Regions from separate parts of the Dactylosporangium sp. CS-047395 genome, predicted to be linked through region 1. Evidence: riboswitches for the same ligand, from Rfam matches in the RefSeq annotation. Region 1 holds a riboswitch; each other region holds the start of a gene.
What was found. A riboswitch is a leader RNA that binds a small molecule or an ion and turns the genes downstream of it on or off. The one in region 1 is predicted to bind cobalamin.

Region 1 (6,096 bases):
CGATCGCTCGATGGTCTACGCCGCCGGCAGCCCCTGCGAGTCGGCGTGGTCGGAACCGGTGCGCGTCGATGCCTCGTTCTGACCGACCGGCTGCCCGACAGGCTGTTAACCTGGCAGCCGTGAAGGTTGTCCCCGTCGCGCAGCGCACCGCCGCGGAACACGTGCGATCGCAACTCATCGAACTCATCGAGTCCGGCGAGTTCGCGGTGGGCCAGCGGCTGCCCTCCGAGGCCGAGCTGGCCAAGTCGTTCGAGGTGAGCCGCTCGGTGATCCGCGAGGCGCTGCACAGCGTGAGCGCGCTCGGCCTCACCCGCTCCTACGCCGGCAAGGGCACCTTCGTCGACGCCCAGTTCGCGCCGTCGCAGCTGCTCACCGGGCAGTACCTCCCGCGCGACCTGCACGAGGTGCGCCGCACCCTCGAAGTGCCGCTGGCCGCCCTGGCCGCCGAGCGCCGCTCCCGCACCGACCTCAAGACGATGACCGCGCTGCTGGTGCGCTTCCGCGCCGAGCAGGACCCGTCGATCCGGGTCGGCATCGACGCCGACTTCCACGTGGCCATCGCCACCGCGACCGCCAACCCGCTGTTCCCCCGGCTCGTCTCCGAGCTGCGCTCGGTCCTGCAGGAGCAGGCGATCGCCGCGGCCGCCGTCTCGGGCCGGGCGGTCCAGGCGGCCGACGAGCACGACGCGATCCTCGCCGCCATCTCGAAGCGCGACGCCGAGGGCGCGGCCCAGGCCATGCGGCTGCACCTGGCAGCCGTCGAGGACACCGTGACCGCACCCAGCCGCCGCCGGTAACTTACCGGCGGCGGCCGTTTGACCCGGTGCGGTTTTGAGGGGGTGTGGGTGGAGCTTGCTCCCCCACTGTTGTTCAGGACATCCGACGGTAGACCCCGCTGCCCGTACCACCATCCGCCACTAGGCCGTTGCCGGGAACCGCTCCCACACGCGGTGCAGGGCCATCAAGGGCTGGAGCGCCTCGAGGGCGGCCGCGCCGCTGTCGGCCGTGACCACGCCCGGAGTGCCGGCCACGCCGACCTGGGCCAGGGCCTCCGCGCCGGCGCCCCACGCGCCGATCGCCTTGGCGTGCCGCCAGGCCTCGTCGACGAGCAGCAGGACCCGCGGGTCGACGGTCGCCGAGTCGGACGCGCCGGCCTTCGAGTCGCGGGCCGGGATGGCGTCCGGTGACGGCGCCGGCGCGGCCGCGAGCAGCAGGGCGTCGAACTCGACCGAGCGGGCGTTGGCGAAGGTCCGGTTCACCGTGAGATCCCCGATGACGCCGCCGCGCGGGCCGATCACCAGCGGCACCATGCCGGCCGAGAGCACCGAACGGCGCACCGCGTCGACGCCCTCGATGTCCGCCGGGTCCGGGCCGACCACGATGCCGACGGTCCGACCGTCGCCCGGCCAGGCCTCGCCGACCTGGGACAGCGCCGGGCTCGGGTCGAGGTCGACCAGCTCGATGGTGGGCTCCGGCGCGGGCAGGCCGAGGCCGGTGGCGACCTCCGAGCACAGCACCGGGTCGATGTTGGCCAGGCTCAGCAGCTGCCGCTCGCGGATCTCCTGGTGGTAGCACTTGGACAGCTCGAACGTGTATGCGTTGATGATGTGCTGGCGCTCGACCGGCGTCATGCTCAGCCAGAACTGCCGGACCTGGCTGTAGTGGTCGTCGAACGAGGCCGGGTTGGCGCGGATCTTCGGCGCCTCGGTGACGATCACCGGCGCGTCGATGAAGGCCCCGTCGTCCACGGTCGCCGTGAACGGGTTGCCGGCGTCGAGGGAGTTCGGCCGGTACGGCGCGACGCCCCCGTGCACCGCCTGCTGGTGGAACCCGTCGCGCAGCATGTCGTTGACCGGCACGTGCGGGCGGTTGATCGGGATCTGGTTGAAGTTCGGCCCGGCGAGCCGGGTGAGCTGGGTGTCGACGTAGGAGAACAGCCGGCCCTGCAGCAGCGGGTCGTTGGTCACGTCGATGCCGGGCGGCAGGTGGCCCAGGTGGAAGGCGGACTGCTCGACCTCGGCGAAGAAGTTCGTCGGCGTACGGTCCAGGGTCAGCCGCCCGACCGCCTGCACCGGGGCGAGCTCCTCCGGCACGATCTTGGTCGGGTCGAGCAGGTCGATGCCCGCGAAGGTCTGGTCGGGCGTGTCGGGGAAGACCTGCAGGCCCAGCTCCCACTCCGGGTACGCGCCGGCCTCGATGGCGTCGTAGAGGTCCCGGCGGTGGTAGTCCGGGTCCATGCCGCTGATCAGCTGGGCCTCTTCCCAGGTCAGCGAGTGCACGCCGAGCTTGGGCTTCCAGTGGAACTTGGCCAGCGCGGTGCCGCCGGAGGCGTTGATCAGGCGGAAGGTGTGGACGCCGAAGCCCTCCATCATCCGGTACGAGCGCGGGATGCCCCGGTCGGACATGTTCCACATGGTGTGGTGCTGGGCCTCGGTGTGCAGCGACACGAAGTCCCAGAACGTGTCGTGGGCGCTCTGCGCCTGCGGGATCTCGCGGTCCGGGTGCGGCTTGCCGGCGTGGATGATGTCCGGGAACTTGATCGCGTCCTGGATGAAGAACACGGGAATGTTGTTGCCGACGAGGTCGAAGTTGCCTTCGGAGGTGTAGAACTTCGTGGCGAAGCCACGGGTGTCGCGCACCGTGTCGGCCGAGCCGCGCGAGCCCAGGACGGTGGAGAACCGGACGAACACGTCGGTGCGCACGTCCTTGGCGAGGAAGGCCGCCTTGGTGACGTCCTCCGCGGTGCCGTACGCGACGAAGAACCCGTGCGCGCCGGTGCCCCGGGCGTGCACGACCCGCTCCGGGATCCGCTCGTGGTCGAAGTGCGTGATCTTCTCGCGGAAGTGCTGGTCCTGCAGGAGAATCGGGCCACGGGGGCCGGCCTTGAGCGAGTGGTCGGTGTCGTAGAGGCGCGCGCCGTACGAGGTGGTGAGGAACTCACCCTGCTGCGCGTTGGCGGTCGCCGGCCCGCCGGTCGGCACGCCCGTCGGCGTCACCGCGGCCGGGGTGCCCTGCTCGTCGGAGGGGGGCGGCGGCGGTACCGGCGTCGTGGGCTCCTCCAGCGCCGGCGTGACACTGCCGGGCTTGCCGGGCACATCCGGGGTCAGCGCGTCGGTGACCTTGGCGGCGGCCGCCTCGACGACGTCCTTGACGACCTCGGTGGGCTTGCGGGAATTCATGCGGGCGGTCCCTTCGCTCCGGATTACTACCTTTTGGCGGCTACCCGAGCGGCCGGTGAGGAAACAAACACACCCGGCAATGTCGATCACGTTTGACGCGGTGCCGCCGCTGGTCGTAGCGTCAGCGCGAATGACGGTGACAGGAAGCCGGTGCAAGTCCGGCACGGTCGCGCCACTGTGAGCCGGGAGACCGGCGAGTCAGACCCTCCGCCGTCAGCCGCCACTACAAGAGGGACGCCCGATCCCTGAAGGAGGCTCCACGTGAGCGTGTCGTCGTCGTCCAACCCCGGCGCAGTCGCGACGCCGGTCGTCATCCCGCTGTCCCGCTCCCTGGTCTGGCTGGTCGGCACCGCCGCGCTGGCCGCCCTGCTGTACTACTTCATCGGCATCGACCAGGGCGCCGTGTCCGTCTTCGGCAGCGACACCCACGTGCACGAGTTCGTGCACGACGGCCGGCACTTCCTCGGCTTCCCCTGCCACTGAGCCGGGCGATTACGTGGAGAAGCGCATCATCTTCCGCGGCGCGCTCGCCGGCGCCGTCGCCGGCCTCGTCGCGTTCGTCTTCGCGCGGATCTTCGCCGAGCCGCTGATCCAGCGGGCCATCGACTACGAGGGCGGCCGCGGCGAGGCCCAGGCGGCCCTCGACCGGGCGGCCGGCCTGGCCACCGACGACCACGAGCACGAGCTGTTCAGCCGCGCCGTGCAGGGCAACCTCGGCATCGGCGCCGGCATGGTCCTGTTCGGCCTGGCCATGGGCGCCCTGTTCGCCGTCGCCTACATGATCTGCCTGGGCCGCGTGGGCAACCTGCGCCCGCGCACCCTGGCCCTGCTGCTGGCCGGCGCCGGGTTCCTGACGCTGTACTTCGTGCCCTTCCTCAAGTACCCGGCCAGCCCGCCCGCGGTCGGCCACGAGGAGACCATCGGCCAGCGCAGCGCGTACTACCTCATCATGGTCCTCGCCTCGGTGCTGTTCCTGATCCTGGCCGTCATCCTGGGCCAGCGCCTCAAGCCCCGCTTCGGCACCTGGAACGCCACCCTGCTCGCCGCGGCCGCGTTCATCGTGGTGACCGGCGCGCTGATGGCCCTGCTGCCGGCCTTCGGCGAGCTGTCCACCAACGTCGCCGACTACGGCAGGCACGCCACCGAGACCCCGCTCCCCCTGCGCAACGAGGCGGGCGACATCATCTACCCCGGCTTCGACGCCGACCTGCTCTACGACTTCCGGGTCTACTCCCTCGCGGCGCAGGGGCTGCTGTGGGCGGTCATCGGCCTGATCTTCGCCCCGCTGGCCGAGCGCCTGCTGGGCAACCGCCCGATCCGCGTCGAACCCGCCGCGGAACAGGCCGCCGTCTGAGTCACGGCCGGGCGATCCAGGCCGCCGCGGCCGCCAGTGGATCGGTACCGCCGGCATCGTCTACCGGGAGTGGACCCCGATAGACGGTGCGGCGGTGGTCGGCGAACCAGGCCACCGTGAGGTACAACCGGGCCCCGTCACGCAGCTGGTGGGTCTCGTTGGCGCTGGTGAAGCCCTCGGTCGGAGCCCCGAACACGCGGACGTCCGGCCGACCGCGCAGCGCCACCGCCACCGCCTCGCCGGAGCTCGCCGTCTTCCCGCCGGTGAGCACCGCCAGCGGCCGTCCGGGCGTGCGGATCGCCGGGCGAGGGGCACGCGCCAGTTCGCGGCCCGCGAGCCGGATCCGCCCCGCCTCCAGGGTCCAGGGCTGCTCGGCGCCGCCCGGCGGGACGAAGTAGCCCAGCACCCCGTCGGGCAGCAGCGGCGCGAGGACGGCCAGCATCGGCCACATGTTGCCGCCGCGGTTGTCGCGCAGATCCACGATCCACCCGGTGGGCGCGGCCGCGGCCAGGTCACGCACGAGCGAAGAGCCGATGTTCTGGTACTCCCGGTGCCCGCTGCCCGGCAACCGTACCCACGCGACGGTGCCGTCGACGAGCCCGCCGGTCGGCGGTTGTGGCTCGGGCATCGCCGAGGGCCGGCCGCGCGCCCGCAGCCCGCTGTGCGGCCCACCGGCGCGGCCCAGCACCTCGGCGAGCACCGGGTGCGTGTCGGCATAAGTCCGGGCCCCGGCGCAGCGCTCGGCGGCGTCGGCGCGCACGGCCGGCCAGTCCAGTTCGGACCGGAACAGCGCGCTCGCCTCCATCAGGTCGAGGGCGTGCGACAGGTACCGCCGGACCCGCCACGCCCTCATGCCGATTGATGTTAGCGGGCGGTGTACTCCTCGTCGGTCACCTGCTCCAGCCAGTCCACCGCCCGCCCGCCGGCGACGCCGCTGAGCGCGAGGTGCGTCATCGCCGTTCCGGGGGCGGCGCCGTGCCAGTGCCGGACCCCGGGCGGGCACCAGACCACGTCCCCGGCCCGGATCTCCTCGACCGGACCGCCCTCGCGCTGCGTGCGGCCGACCCCCTCGGTCACCACGAGCCGCTGCCCGGCCGGGTGGGTGTGCCACGCCGAGCGCGCGCCGGGCTGGAAGGTGACATAGGCCCCGGTGTACTGCGCCGAAGGCTCGGCCCCGAACAGCGGCTGCACCAGGACCTCCCCGGTGAAGTTCTCGGCCGGGCCGCGGCTGGACGGCTGCGAGCCGCCGCGGGTGATCATCGGTCCGCCCCGGCCGGCAGCGGCGCCTCGCGGTTGGTCATGGCGTCCTGGGCCGCGGGGTAGCGGGCCCCGACGATCTGGATCTGGTCGGCGGCGGCGCGCAGCTCGGCCAGTTGCTCCTCGCTGAGCTCCACCTCGGCGGCGCCGGTGTTCTCGGCCATCCGCTCGGGGTTCTTCGTCCCGGGGATGGGCACGATCCACGGCCGCTGGTCGAGCAGCCACGCGAGGGCCAGCTGGGCCGGGGTGGCCCCGGTGTCGGCCGCGATCCGCTTGAGCACCTCGACCAGCGCCAGGTTGGCCGCG
Region 2 (6,096 bases), 2.7 Mb from region 1:
GGCGAGCCGCGACGGCACCGCCTTCGGGTCCACCGAGTAGAAGTTCCGGCCGGTCGGCAGCACGTTGATGAGGCCGCGCAGCGGGGACCCGCTGGGCCCGGCCGGCACATAGCCGCCGTCGAGCGCGTGCAGCACCATCGTGAGCTCGTCCGTGGTGCGCTCCAGCCGGGGCACGATCTCCTCGGCCGCGAACCGCAGCACCCGTACCACATCCGGAATTTCGGAAATATCGGAAAGGTCGGAGGTGCTCCAGTCCCGCGACTCCATCGCCGCGACGAGCGAACGGGCCTGCGCCTCGATGGCGTCCACATTGGACCGTTCCGGCGTGGACTCATCGAGACCGAGCGCCTCCCGCAGACCCGGCAGGGCCGCCGCCTGGCCGCCCCACATCTGCCGCGCCCGCAGCATGGCCAGGACGAGGTCCACGCGGGCGGAACCCGAAGGAGCCACGCCCAGAATGTGCAGGCCGTCGCGGATCTGCACGTCCTTGACCTCGCACAGCCAGCCGTCGACGTGCAGCAGGAAATCGTCGAACTCCGCGTCGTGCGGCCGGTCGTCCAGCCCCAGGTCGTGGTCGAGCTTCGCGGCCTGGATCAGCGTCCAGATCTGGGCCCGGATCGCGGGCAGCTTGGCCGGGTCGAGCGCGGCGATGTTCGCGTGCTCGTCGAGGAGCTGTTCGAGGCGGGCGATGTCACCGTACGACTCGGCGCGGGCCATCGGCGGCACCAGGTGGTCGACCAGCGTGGCGTGCGCCCGGCGCTTGGCCTGCGTGCCCTCGCCCGGGTCGTTGACCAGGAACGGGTAGATGAGCGGCAGGTTGCCCAGCGCCGCGTCGGCCCCGCAGCCGGCCGACAGCCCGACCGTCTTGCCGGGCAGCCACTCCAGGTTGCCGTGCTTGCCGACGTGCACGACCGCGTGCGCGCCGAAGGAGTCGGCCAGCCAGCGGTACGCGGCCAGGTAGTGGTGCGACGGCGGCAGGTCCGGGTCGTGGTAGATCGCGACCGGGTTCTCGCCGAAGCCGCGCGGCGGCTGCACCATCACCACGACGTTGCCGCGCTGCAGGGCGGCGAGCACGATGTCGCCGTCGGACACGAACAGCTCGCCCGGGGCCGGGCCCCAGTGCTGCTCCATCCCGGCCCGCAGGTCGTCGGGGAGCGTGTCGAAGAACGCGCGGTAGCGCTCGCCCGGAATGCGGACCGGGTTGCCCTGCAGCTGCTCCTCGGTGAGCCAGTTGACGTCCTGCCCGCCGGCCGCGATCAGCTCGTGGATGAGCGCATCCCCATCAGAAGGGAAGCCTTCCCCGAGGTCGTAGCCTTCACGAGCAAGGGCCTCAAGCAGCCGCACGACGCTCGCAGGCGTGTCGAGGCCGACGGCGTTGCCGATCCGGGAGTGTTTCGTCGGGTACGCGCTGAGCATCACCACGACCCGCTTGTCCGCGTTCGGGATGCGGCGCAGGCGCGCGTGGGCCGTGGCGATCCCCGCCACGCGGCCGGCCCGCTCCGGATCGGCGACGTACACGGTCAGGCCGTCCTCGTCGATCTCCTTGAACGAGAACGGCACCGTGATGAGCCGCCCGTCGAACTCCGGGATGGCCACCTGGGTCGCGGTGTCCAGCGGCGACAGCCCGTCGTCGTTACCGTCCCAGGTGTCGCGGCTGGACGTCAGGCACAGCCCCTGCAGGATCGGCACGTCGAGCGCGGCCAGCGCGCCCACGTCCCAGGCCTCGTCTTCGCCGCCGGCCTGGGCGTCGGCGGGCCGGGTGCCGCCGGCCGCGAGCACCGTCACGATCAGCGCGTCGGCCTCGGCCAGGGTCGCGAGCAGCTCCGGCGGCGCGGTGCGCAGCGAGGCGGCGAACACCGGCAGCGGCCGGGCGCCCTCGGACTCCAGCGCGGTGCACAGCCCCTCGATGAACGCGGTGTTCCCGGCGACGTGGTGCGCCCGGTAGTAGATGACGGCCACCGTCGGTCCGTCGACGTCCTTCTCGGCGCGCTCCAGCACGCCCCAGACGGGGGTCTCGACCGGCGCGGCGAAGCCGTGGCCGGTGAGCAGGACCGTGTCGGAGAGGAACCGGTGCAGCTCGGCGAGGTTGGCCGCGCCGCCGAAGGCGAGGTAGGCGTGGGCCTGCGCGGCGAGGCCGGCCGGGACCGTCGAGTGGCTCATGAGCTCGGCGTCGGGCGCCTGCTCGCCGCCGAGGATCACCACCGGGCGGCCGGTGGCCAGGAGCGTGTCGAAACCGTCCTGCCAGTCGCGGTACCCGCCGAGGAAGCGCACCACGATCAGCTCGGCGCCGTCGGCGAGCCCGGGAAGGTCCGCCACGGACGTGCGCGACGGGTTGGCCAGGCGCCAGCCGGCACCACTGGCCCGCGCGCTGAGCAGGTCGGTGTCGGACGTCGACAACAGCAGGATCACGCCGGGGTCCTCCCTCGGGGTCCGCGCCCCAAGCTGGTGGGTCGATGCCGGCGCCGGAGAGTCTCCTGGCTCCCGGATCGGCGCTCACCCCCGGGCCTTCCCGGGCTGGGCCCGGTGGCCGTCGTGCTGGAGGCTCACTCCCCGGTCACAGTGGCGGGACCGTCCCGGATTCGCACCGGGTTCCTCCACACGTCGCCGTTGTACAGCGCCTCAACTCTCCTGGAAGAGGCTGTGCGGCGTCAAGCGAAGGTAATATCCGCCGCGTGCAGGCTCCAAGCGGACGCGACGTCCCCGACCGGTGCCCCGGCGCCGTGCAGGTGCACGCGGCGGCCGACGGCGGGCTGGCGCGCGTCCGGCTGCCCGGCGGCCGGATCACCGGGGCCCAGCTGCGCGTCCTGCGCACCGCCGCGGCCGAGCTCGGCGACCCCGCCCTGGAGCTCACCTCGCGCGGAAACGTGCAGGTCAGGGCGTTGCGGCCGGGTGCCGAGCGGGAGCTGGCGGCGCGCCTGACCGACGCCGGGCTGCTGCCGTCGGCCACCCACGAGCGGGTCCGCAACATCGTCGCCAGCCCGTTGAGCGCCGCGGTCCGGCCGCTGGTGGCCGAGTTCGACGCGCTCCTGTGCGCCACGCCCGCGCTCGCCGGGCTCCCCGGCCGGTTCCTGGCCACCCTCGACGACGGCCGCGGGGACGTGACGGCGCTGGTCGGCGACGTCGGCCTGCACGATTCCCGATTGATCCTCTCCGGTGTACCGACCGAGCTCCACGGCGGCCCGCCCCTCCTGGTGCGCGCCGCCGAGGCCTTCCTGGCGGAGCGGGCCGCGCAGGAGTCCAAGGCCTGGCGGCTCGCCGAGCTCTCCGACGGCCCCGCGCGTGTCGCGGCGCGTCTCGGCACGACGCTCGGGACATTTCGGATTTTTGGCTCGGACGCGCCCGGCCCCGGGATCCATGGCGAGCTCGCGGTGCTCGTGGTGCCGCTCGGGCTGCTCACCGGCGCCCAGTCTGCCGCCCTGACCGCGCTCGAAGAGATCATCGTCACCCCGTGGCGGACCGTCGTGGTCCCGGCCGCGGCGATGGCCGACGCTGTGGCGTCCGGGCTCGCCGCCGATCCCGCCTCGCCGTGGGCCGGGGTGACGGCCTGCGCGGGCCGGCCGGGCTGCGCCAAGTCCCTCGCCGACGTGCGCGCGGACGCCCGGGCCGCCGTCGCCGCGGGCACGCCGGAGCCGGCGCACTGGGTGGGCTGCGAGCGCCGCTGCGGCGCGCCGAAGGGAAGGCACGTGGAGATGCTCGCGACGGGTTCAGGTTATCGGCGGAGTGTGACCGGGTGAGCGACTACATCCGCGACGGCGCCGAGATCTACCGGCGCTCGTTCGCCACCATCCGGGCCGAGGCCGACCTGTCGGGGCTGCCGGCGGATGTGGCGCGGGTGACGGTACGGATGATTCACGCCTGCGGGATGGTCGACCTTCCGGCGGACGTCGGCTGGTCGCCGGGCGTGGTCGCGTCCGCCCGGGCCGCGCTGCTGGCCGGCGCCCCGATCCTGTGCGACGCGGAGATGGTCGCGTCCGGGGTGACCCGCGCCCGGCTGCCGCGGGGCAATGACGTGGTGTGCACGTTGCGGGCACCGGAAGTACCGACGCTGGCTCTGCAATTGGGAAACACGCGCAGTGCGGCCGCCCTCGAATTGTGGCGGGGCCGCATCGAGGGCGCCGTGGTGGCCGTCGGCAACGCGCCGACCGCCCTGTTCCGGCTGCTGGACATGGTGGCCGAGGGAGCCGGCACGCCGGCCGCCGTCATCGGCATCCCGGTCGGCTTCATCGGCGCCGCCGAGTCGAAGGCCGCACTGGCCGAATCGGGCCTGGAATACCTGGTGGTGCACGGCCGCCGGGGCGGCAGCGCGATGACGGCCGCCGCCGTGAACGCGATCGCGAGCGAAGAGGAATGAGCACTGTGGACAGTGGGCAGCTGTACGGCGTCGGTCTCGGCCCGGGCGATCCCGAGCTGGTGACGGTCAAGGCGGCCCGGCTCGTCGCGGCGGCCCCGGTGGTGGCGTACCACTCGGCCCGCCACGGCAGGAGCATCGCGAGGTCGATCGCCGAGCCGTACCTGCGCCCGGACCAGATCGAGGAGGCCCTGGTCTACCCGGTCACGACGGAGGCGCACAACGACTACCGCGGGGTGATCGAGGAGCACTACGACGCCTGGGCCGCCCGCCTGGCCGCCCACCTGGACGCGGGCCGCGACGTGGTCGTCCTGTGCGAGGGCGACCCGATGTTCTACGGCTCCTACATGCACATGCACAAACGCCTCCGCGGCCGGTACCGCACCGAGGTCGTCCCGGGCGTCACGTCGGTCTCGGGCGCCTCGGCGGTCCTGGGCCGCCCGCTGGTCGAGCGCGACGAGATCCTGACCGTCCTGCCGGGCACGCTGCCGGGCCCGGTCCTGGCGGAGCGGCTGGCCGCGACCGACTCGGCCGCCGTGATGAAACTGGGCCGCACCTTCGGCAAGGTCCGCGACGCGCTGGAGCAGGCGGGCCGGCTGGACGAGGCCTGGTACGTGGAGCGCGCCACCACCACCGGCGAGCGCGTCGCCCCGCTGGCCTCCGTCGACCCCTCGTCGGTGCCGTACTTCTCGATCGCGCTGCTGCCGTCGCGCGTCCACGACGAGACCGCGGCCGCACTGGCCGCGGCTCCCGCCGTGGTGGCCGCGGGCGAGGTGGTCGTGGTCGGCCTGGGCCCGGCCGGGCGCGACTGGCTCACCCCGGAGGCGCAGGCCGCCCTGGCCGCGGCCGACGACCTGGTGGGCTACGGGCCGTACCTGGACCGCGTGGCGGCCAACCCGCGGCAGCGGCGGCACGCCTCGGACAACCGGGTGGAGGTGGAGCGGGCCGAGTTCGCCCTCTCCCTGGCCAGGGACGGCCGCCGCGTCGCGGTGGTCTCGTCCGGCGACCCGGGCGTCTTCGCCATGGCGGCGGCGGTGCTGGAGGTGGCCTCGGAGCCGCGCTGGAAGGACGTGCCGGTGCGGGTCCTGCCGGGCCTCACCGCCGCGCAGGCGGTGGCGAGCCGGGCGGGCGCGCCGCTGGGGCACGACTTCTGCGTGCTGTCGCTGTCGGACCGGCTGAAGCCCTGGGACGTCATCGCGGGCCGGCTGGAGGCGGCGGCCAAGGCCGACCTGGTGATCGCGGTGTACAACCCGGGTTCCCGCTCGCGCACCTGGCAGGTCTCGGCGGCGAAGGAGTTGTTGCTGCGGCACCGCGCCGAGGACACCCCGGTGGTGGTGGGCCGCGACGTGGGCGGCCCGGAGGAGTCGGTGCGCGTGGTGCGGCTGGCCGACCTCGAACCGTCCGAAGTGGACATGCGCACGCTGCTCATCATCGGCTCCTCGCAAACCCGCCGCCGCGACGACGACTCGCAGGTGGTCTGGACCCCGCGCCGCTACCCGGCCTGAGGTTGAGCACGACGACCGCGAAGGTCAGGGCGAGGGCGGCGCCGATCCAGGCCAGGGCCGGGTAGCCGGCACTCGCGGCGAGCGGGCCCGACAGGCCGCCTCCGGTCGCGGCGGCGGCGCCCATGCCGAGCTCGCCCCAGGCCTCGCGGCGTGGGCGGTCCGGGGCGGGGACGTCCGCGACGAGGAGGGTGCTGCCCGCGACCAGGCAGAAGTTCCAGCCGACGCCCAGCAGGAACAGGCCGG
Region 3 (6,096 bases), 2.7 Mb from region 1:
CGGCGGCGACGCGGCCGTGCAGGCGCTGCCGCGGATCCGCTCGCTGTGGTTCAGCCCGCACTCGTACGAGCGCGCCGCCTACCTGCGCGCCCGCCTGGCCCTGGAACCGGACGCCTGCGCGGGCGCCCTGACCGAGGGCCTGTGGGACTGCGAGGCGGACGTGCGCCTGATCTCGGTGCGCCGGGTCCCGCTGGACGAGAAGCTGGAGCGCCGCCTCGCCTACCTGCGCGACGACCCGCTGGAGACCCTGGAGGTCCGCGCGGCCGCCGCCGAGCGCATCAACCTGGAAGCGATGCTCCAGGACAGGGCCTAAAGGACCAGGTGGTCGAGCACCTCGCGGAGCCTGGCGCCGGGGTCGGTGCCGGCGTCGGTGCCGTCGACGATGAGCAGGCCGAGGGCGGTCCGGCCGAAGATCCAACCGCAGATGGTGTACTGCCGGTCGGCATCGACCGCCTGCGCGCACGACGCCCGGCCGCGGTGGGCGCCGGGATCGGCGGCGGCGGGAGCGCCGGCCCGCACGTCGGGCACCATTCGCTGGGTCCGCTCGCGCAGGGTTCGCAGCATCGCGTCGTCGTCGGGCCGCCCGCCGGTCGGCCCGGTGCCGCCCCAGGCCACGATGAGGCCGACCCGGTTGTCGGTGTAGGCCGCGCTGAACGGCGTCAGGCCCAGCGACTGCTGATCGGCCCGCACCTGGTCGGCCACGACGGCGGCCGATTGCGGGTCGGCCCGCCACTCCCCGAAGCCGTCCGGGGCGGTGAGGGCGCCCGGCGCGGTCGGGCGGCCGAGCACCAGGTCGGTCGTGAGCAGCAGGAACAGTACGGCGATGGCGCTCGCGGCGATGCCCGCGGCCCAGAGCGCGGCGCGGCGTCGGTCGGCCGGCACGACCGGTTCGACCGCCAGCGCATCGAGGTCGAGTTCGTCGCGGCTCACGGCGGGAAGGCTACGGCAGGGCACCTGTCGGCTGGGTGACACCTCGGCGCAAGTGGCTGCCAAGTCTCCGCCAAGTGTCGTCGCGCATCATTTCCTCAGCGCCACTTGAAAGGGCCACGGGAAAAGGTCATGGCCCTCGCACCACCTACCTCGAGAACATTCTCGATACACATATAACTGAGCCAGCCCGGCGGCGCCCCCGTTGCCGCCGGGCTCTCATTTGTCCGCGGGCTACTTGGCGGTACCGCAGGTGGCTTGAATGCGCTGCGTCAGGCGATCGGCGAAGGCGGCGTCGCTGATGACCCGCTGCTGGAACGTCTCGACCTGGTCGGTGCTGAGGTCGGTGTAGATCGGGCGCGACGCGTACGCCGAGGCCATTGCCGACGGGTCCGTGTAGACCTGCGACTGCACCGAGCACAGGTGCGCCGCGGTGGCGTCGAGGAAAATGGTCTCGCGGCGGTCCGCGGTCAGTGACGCCGATGCCGTGGGCTTCGGGGCCGTCATCTGCTGCGTGGTGTTGTCCTCGGCGTTGTCGGAGGAGTTGCCGCACGCGGAAAGGCCCGCCGCCAGGGCCAGGACGGCCGCGGCGAGCAGGGCACGGGAGCGGATCACGAAGTTCCCACCTCTCTGTGGAAAAGCACGGCGGGCCGGTCGGCACCTTGTGGGGGTGCCGGCCGGCCCGGGGCCGTTACGCGACGACGAGCGTCAGGTCGTTCGAGTCGGTCGTGGTGCCGTAGGAGAGCTTGACCGTGAGCTTGTAGGTGCCGGCGGCGACGTTCGTCGCGTCGAACTTGACCGCGGCGAAGTCGTCGGTGCCGACGGCCAGGCCCGCGCCCTTGTTCAGCTGGGTGTAGGTGCGGTCGGCCGGGTACGACACGACGAGCCCGGAGGGGCCGCCGGAGACCGAGATCTGCAGGTTGTCCACGCCGCTCTTGCGCGACTGGAAGACGACCTGCTGCCAGACCGGGGTGGCCTTGGGCACGGTCACCGTCGTGGTCTTCTGCACCACGGCGTCGCCGCTGACCGCCACGACCGGCAGGGTCGCCGTGGTCGAGCCGGTCTTCGCGGTGCCGGTGCAGGAGGTCGCCCCGTCGGCCTTGACCGTGTAGGAGTAGTTGAGCGTCAGCGGTACCAGCGCCAGCAGCGTGTCCGTCTTCATGGTGACCTGGAACGCGGCGTAGTCGACCTGGCCCTGGTTGAGCGAGTCGCCCTTGGACAGCGAGCTGTAGGTGGCGGTGTTCGTCGGGTACTTCACCGTGACGCCGGTGCCGCTCGCCGTGACCTTGACGTTGCAGACGTCGTCCGTGGCCGCCCACATCGTGCCCACCCAGCCCGTCTGGCCGGGCAGCATCGGCGCGAGCACCGGAATGACCAGCCCGAGGTCGGTCGTCGCGGCGGAGGCGGGGGCCGCCGCGGGGAGGATGGCGGCCGCACCGGCGGCGCAGGCGAGGGCGATGGAGGCTGAACGGCGCATCGGATGGGGTCCTTCCCAAGATGACTGGTGTCGACGAGCTGATCGGCGGCGGAAGGGGCGGGTTGAGCTAGCCGGTGAGCGCTATCCAGGAGTCGTACTGGTGCACCGCGATTCCCGCGAACGCCGGATAGCGCTGGGCGGCGGTGTCGACGGCGCGCAGGGTTTGCTGCAGCTGGGAGGCCGTGTCGCCGTGGAAGCTGCAGTACGCGCAGTCGCCCAGGGCCTGCGTCTCGGCGCCCAGCCGGACCGGCTTGGCCAGCGACGCGGCCCGGTTCAGCAGGTCGGCGGCGACCCCGACGATCGAGTTGGTGCCGGTGGCGGTGTTGCGGTAGCTCATCACCGTGACGCCGGCGACCCGGGCCAGGACCGCGTCGGCGAGGCTCCCGCCGCCGGAGACGGCCACCGTGGGCAGCCAGAACGGCACGTCGAGCTCGAGCGGAAGATCGGTCGCCGCGATCGTCTGATCCAGAAGCGAGAGATAGTCCGGTACCAGAGAAGCCTGGTCCTTCTCCCAAGCCGGAAGCAGGTAGGGCTCCACGTCCAGGTGCAACCCGTGGAAAAGGCCCGTCGCCGCGGCGCCCCGGGCCCAGGCGAGCGCGGTCGCGTGATCGGTCGTCCAGGACGGCTCCCCGCCGAGGGCGTCGAGCATGATCCCGGCCTCGTCGCACAGCTCCTTGAGCCGCTCGAGCTCGGTGGTGCCGGCCGTCGGGTCGTAGTAGACGAACAGCGCGCGCACCCCGTTGGCGGCGGCCCAGTCGACGACCGGCTGCGGCTCCTCGTGCTTCCACAGCCACATCGCCCGCGTGCCCGGCGGGGCCACGTAGGTCTCCGGGGCGAGGCCGGGCAGGCGCAGGGGCGTGGCGGCGATCAGCGCGATCGCCACGAGGAGCACGCACAGCACCGCCTGGGCGGCCGGATCCACCACGCGCCGCATACCCGTCCCATCGGCCGCCGCCTGCGGATTGTGAGGGTCACACCGCGCCACGTTGACGTTCCGGTGCCGGTGGGACACGATTGCGGAGCGGTATGTGGAGGAACCCGGTGCGAATCCGGGACGGTCCCGCCACTGTGACCGGGGAGGCGTCCCTCAGCGCACGGACCACGGCCGGCTTCGGCCGGAAGGTCGGGGGGCGGCGGCGATCCGGCAGTCAGGAGACTCCGGCCGCCGATCAGACGTCACCTCGCGGGCGCGGACCCGCCGAAGGGAAAGAGTGCCCGTGACCCCGCCGTACCCGTTCTCGGCCGTCGTCGGCCTGCCCGATCTGCGCCTTGCGCTGCTGCTCACCGCCGTTTCGCCGGCCATCGGGGGAGTGCTCGTCCGCGGCGAGAAGGGCACCGCCAAGTCCACCGTCGTGCGGGCCCTCGCCGCGCTGCTGCCCGAGGTGCCGGTGGTGGCCGGCTGCCGGTTCGCCTGCGACCCGGCCGCGCCCGACCCGGAGTGCCCGGACGGCCCGCACACCGTCGACACGCTGCTCGCCGCGCCGACCCTCGACGCCGCCGACGGCCTGCCGGTGCGCGACGCCGGGTTCGAGCTGCTGGAGGAGTCGCCGGTCACCGTCGGGTTCGAGGTGCGCCGCTCCGCCCTGGTCGAGCTGCCCGTCGGGGCGACCGAGGACCGGGTGGTCGGCACGCTGGACCTGCAGCGGGCGCTGGGGGACGGGGTCAAGGCGTACGAACCGGGGCTGCTGGCGGCGGCGCACCGGGGCGTGCTGTACGTCGACGAGGTCAACCTGCTGCCCGATCACCTGGTCGACCTGCTGCTGGACGCGGCGGCGATGGGGCGGGCGCACGTCGAGCGGGACGGCGTGTCGGTCAAGCACGCGGCCCGGTTCCTGCTGGTCGGGACCATGAACCCGGAGGAGGGCGAGCCGCGGCCGCAGCTCGTCGACCGGTTCGGGCTGGTCGTGGGGGTGACGGCGCCGCAGGAGGCCCCGCCGCGGGCCGAGGTGGTGCGGCGGCGGCTGTCCTACGAGGCCGATCCGGCCGCGTTCGCCACCCGCTACGTGGCCGAGGACGCCGCCCTCGCCGAGCGGATCGTGGCGGCGCGGTCCCGGCTGGGCGCGGTGGCCCTTCCCGACGCTGAGCTGGATCGGATCGCTCGGATCTGTCTCGCGTACCGCGTGGACGGGCTCCGGGCCGACATCGTCGTCGCGCGGACGGCGGTGGCGCTGGCGGCCTGGCACGGGCGGTCGATCGTGACCAGGGAGGACGTGCGGGACGCGGCGCGGCTGGCGCTGCCGCACCGGCGGCGGCGGGACCCGCTCGATCCGCCGGGGGCCGATCGGGATCGGCTCGAGGAGGTGCTTGACCAGGAGGCCGGGCCGGACGACGACGATCCGCCGGCCGATGGTGGGCCGCCGCCGCCGCCCGATGACGATCCGGTTCCTCCCGGCCCTTCCGACATTTCGGAAATGTCGGATTCATCCGATTCGAGCGGTGGCCCGCCGCCCCCGGTCGCGCCCGAACAGCGGCCGCCGGTCGAGCAGGAGGGTGACGGTGGTTCGCTGTCCTATAAGTCCGACTCGCCGGGCGAGTCTGACTTATCGGAAATGTCGGACACGCCGGGTTCTACCGGCGTCGCGTCGCCCGGGCAAATGGCGTTCGCCGGCGTGCCGTACAAGCCGAAATTGCTGAGCATTGCTGGACGGGCGAACCGGCAGCAGGGCTCGCACGCGGGACGGCGCTCGCCCGCCCTCTCGCGGCACGGGCGGGTGGTCCGGTCGCGCACGCCGATCGGCGGGAAACTGACGAGCATCCACGTGCCCGACACGATCCGGGCCGCCGCGCTGCGCGGGTCCAGCCGCGCCGAGGCCCGCGACGTGCGCGAGGCGGTCAAGGTCGGCCGCGAGGCGAACCTGGTCCTGTTCGTCGTCGACGCCTCCGGGTCGATGGCCGCCCGGCAGCGGATGACGGTGGTGAAGACGGCCGTGCTGTCGTTGCTGCGGGACGCGTACCAGCGACGGGACAAGGTCGGCATGGTCTCCTTCCGCGGCCACGAGGCCACGCTGGTGCTGGAGCCGACCGCCAGCCACGAGGTCGGCGTGGTGCGCCTGGCCGAGCTGCGCACCGGGGGCCGCACGCCGCTGGCCGCCGGACTGCGCCAGGCCGCGCGGGTGCTGCACGGTGAGCGGCGCCGCGACGCCCGCCGCCGGCCGTTGCTCGTGGTGGTCACCGATGGGCGCTCGACCAGCGGGCCCGACCCGCTGAGCGTGGTGCCGCTGCTGGCCGGGGTGCCCGCGGTCGTCGTCGACTGTGAAAACGGCCCCATTCGCTTGAATCTGGCCCGCCGGCTCGCCGCCGCGCTCGAGGCCTCCTGTATCCCGCTGAGCAGCCTGGGAGCCTGACAACATGCCGCAAGGGAAAGTCGAGAGCGTCCCGGACGACGGGCTGACCACGCGCCAGCGGCGGCGGCAGCACGTGCTGGCCGTACACACGGGGCAGGGTAAGGGAAAATCCACCGCCGCGTTCGGCATGGCGCTGCGGGCCTGGAGCGCCGGCTGGCCGATCGCCGTGTTCCAGTTCGTGAAGAGTCCGAAGTGGAGGGTCGGCGAGGAGTCCGCCCTGCGCGCCCTGGGGGAGACCGGCAAGGGCGGCAGCGTCGTGTGGCACAAGATGGGCGAGGGCTGGTCCTGGATCCAGCGGCCCGGCACCGAGCGCGATCACGCGGCCGAGGCGGCCGAGGGCTGGGAGCA

Region 2: it holds a riboswitch for cobalamin, as region 1 does, so the genes downstream of both, ACQP00_RS12910 (cobaltochelatase subunit CobN) here and ACQP00_RS25510 (CbtB domain-containing protein) in region 1, are expected to answer to the same signal.
Region 3: it holds a riboswitch for cobalamin, as region 1 does, so the genes downstream of both, ACQP00_RS12735 (VWA domain-containing protein) here and ACQP00_RS25510 (CbtB domain-containing protein) in region 1, are expected to answer to the same signal.

Annotation. Positions count from the first base shown of each region.
Region 1 is NZ_CP192015.1:5,416,946-5,423,041, reverse strand. It holds gene ACQP00_RS25525 (C45 family autoproteolytic acyltransferase/hydolase) at 1-82, shown strand, start outside; gene ACQP00_RS25520 (FadR/GntR family transcriptional regulator) at 120-797, shown strand; gene ACQP00_RS25515 (catalase) at 918-3,179, opposite strand; cobalamin riboswitch at 3,261-3,391, shown strand; gene ACQP00_RS25510 (CbtB domain-containing protein) at 3,441-3,662, shown strand; gene ACQP00_RS25505 (CbtA family protein) at 3,676-4,533, shown strand; gene ACQP00_RS25500 (S41 family peptidase) at 4,535-5,386, opposite strand; gene ACQP00_RS25495 ((R)-mandelonitrile lyase) at 5,398-5,793, opposite strand; gene ACQP00_RS25490 (aldo/keto reductase) at 5,790-6,096, opposite strand, start outside.
Region 2 is NZ_CP192015.1:2,761,333-2,767,428, reverse strand. It holds gene ACQP00_RS12910 (cobaltochelatase subunit CobN) at 1-2,409, opposite strand, end outside; cobalamin riboswitch at 2,469-2,594, opposite strand; gene ACQP00_RS12905 (precorrin-3B synthase) at 2,673-3,734, shown strand; gene ACQP00_RS12900 (precorrin-8X methylmutase) at 3,731-4,351, shown strand; gene ACQP00_RS12895 (precorrin-2 C(20)-methyltransferase) at 4,348-5,853, shown strand; gene ACQP00_RS12890 (MFS transporter) at 5,777-6,096, opposite strand, start outside.
Region 3 is NZ_CP192015.1:2,723,872-2,729,967, forward strand. It holds gene ACQP00_RS12710 (hypothetical protein) at 1-313, shown strand, start outside; gene ACQP00_RS12715 (hypothetical protein) at 310-930, opposite strand; gene ACQP00_RS12720 (hypothetical protein) at 1,162-1,542, opposite strand; gene ACQP00_RS12725 (hypothetical protein) at 1,619-2,404, opposite strand; gene ACQP00_RS12730 (hypothetical protein) at 2,472-3,338, opposite strand; cobalamin riboswitch at 3,437-3,562, shown strand; gene ACQP00_RS12735 (VWA domain-containing protein) at 3,622-5,748, shown strand; gene cobO (cob(I)yrinic acid a,c-diamide adenosyltransferase) at 5,753-6,096, shown strand, end outside.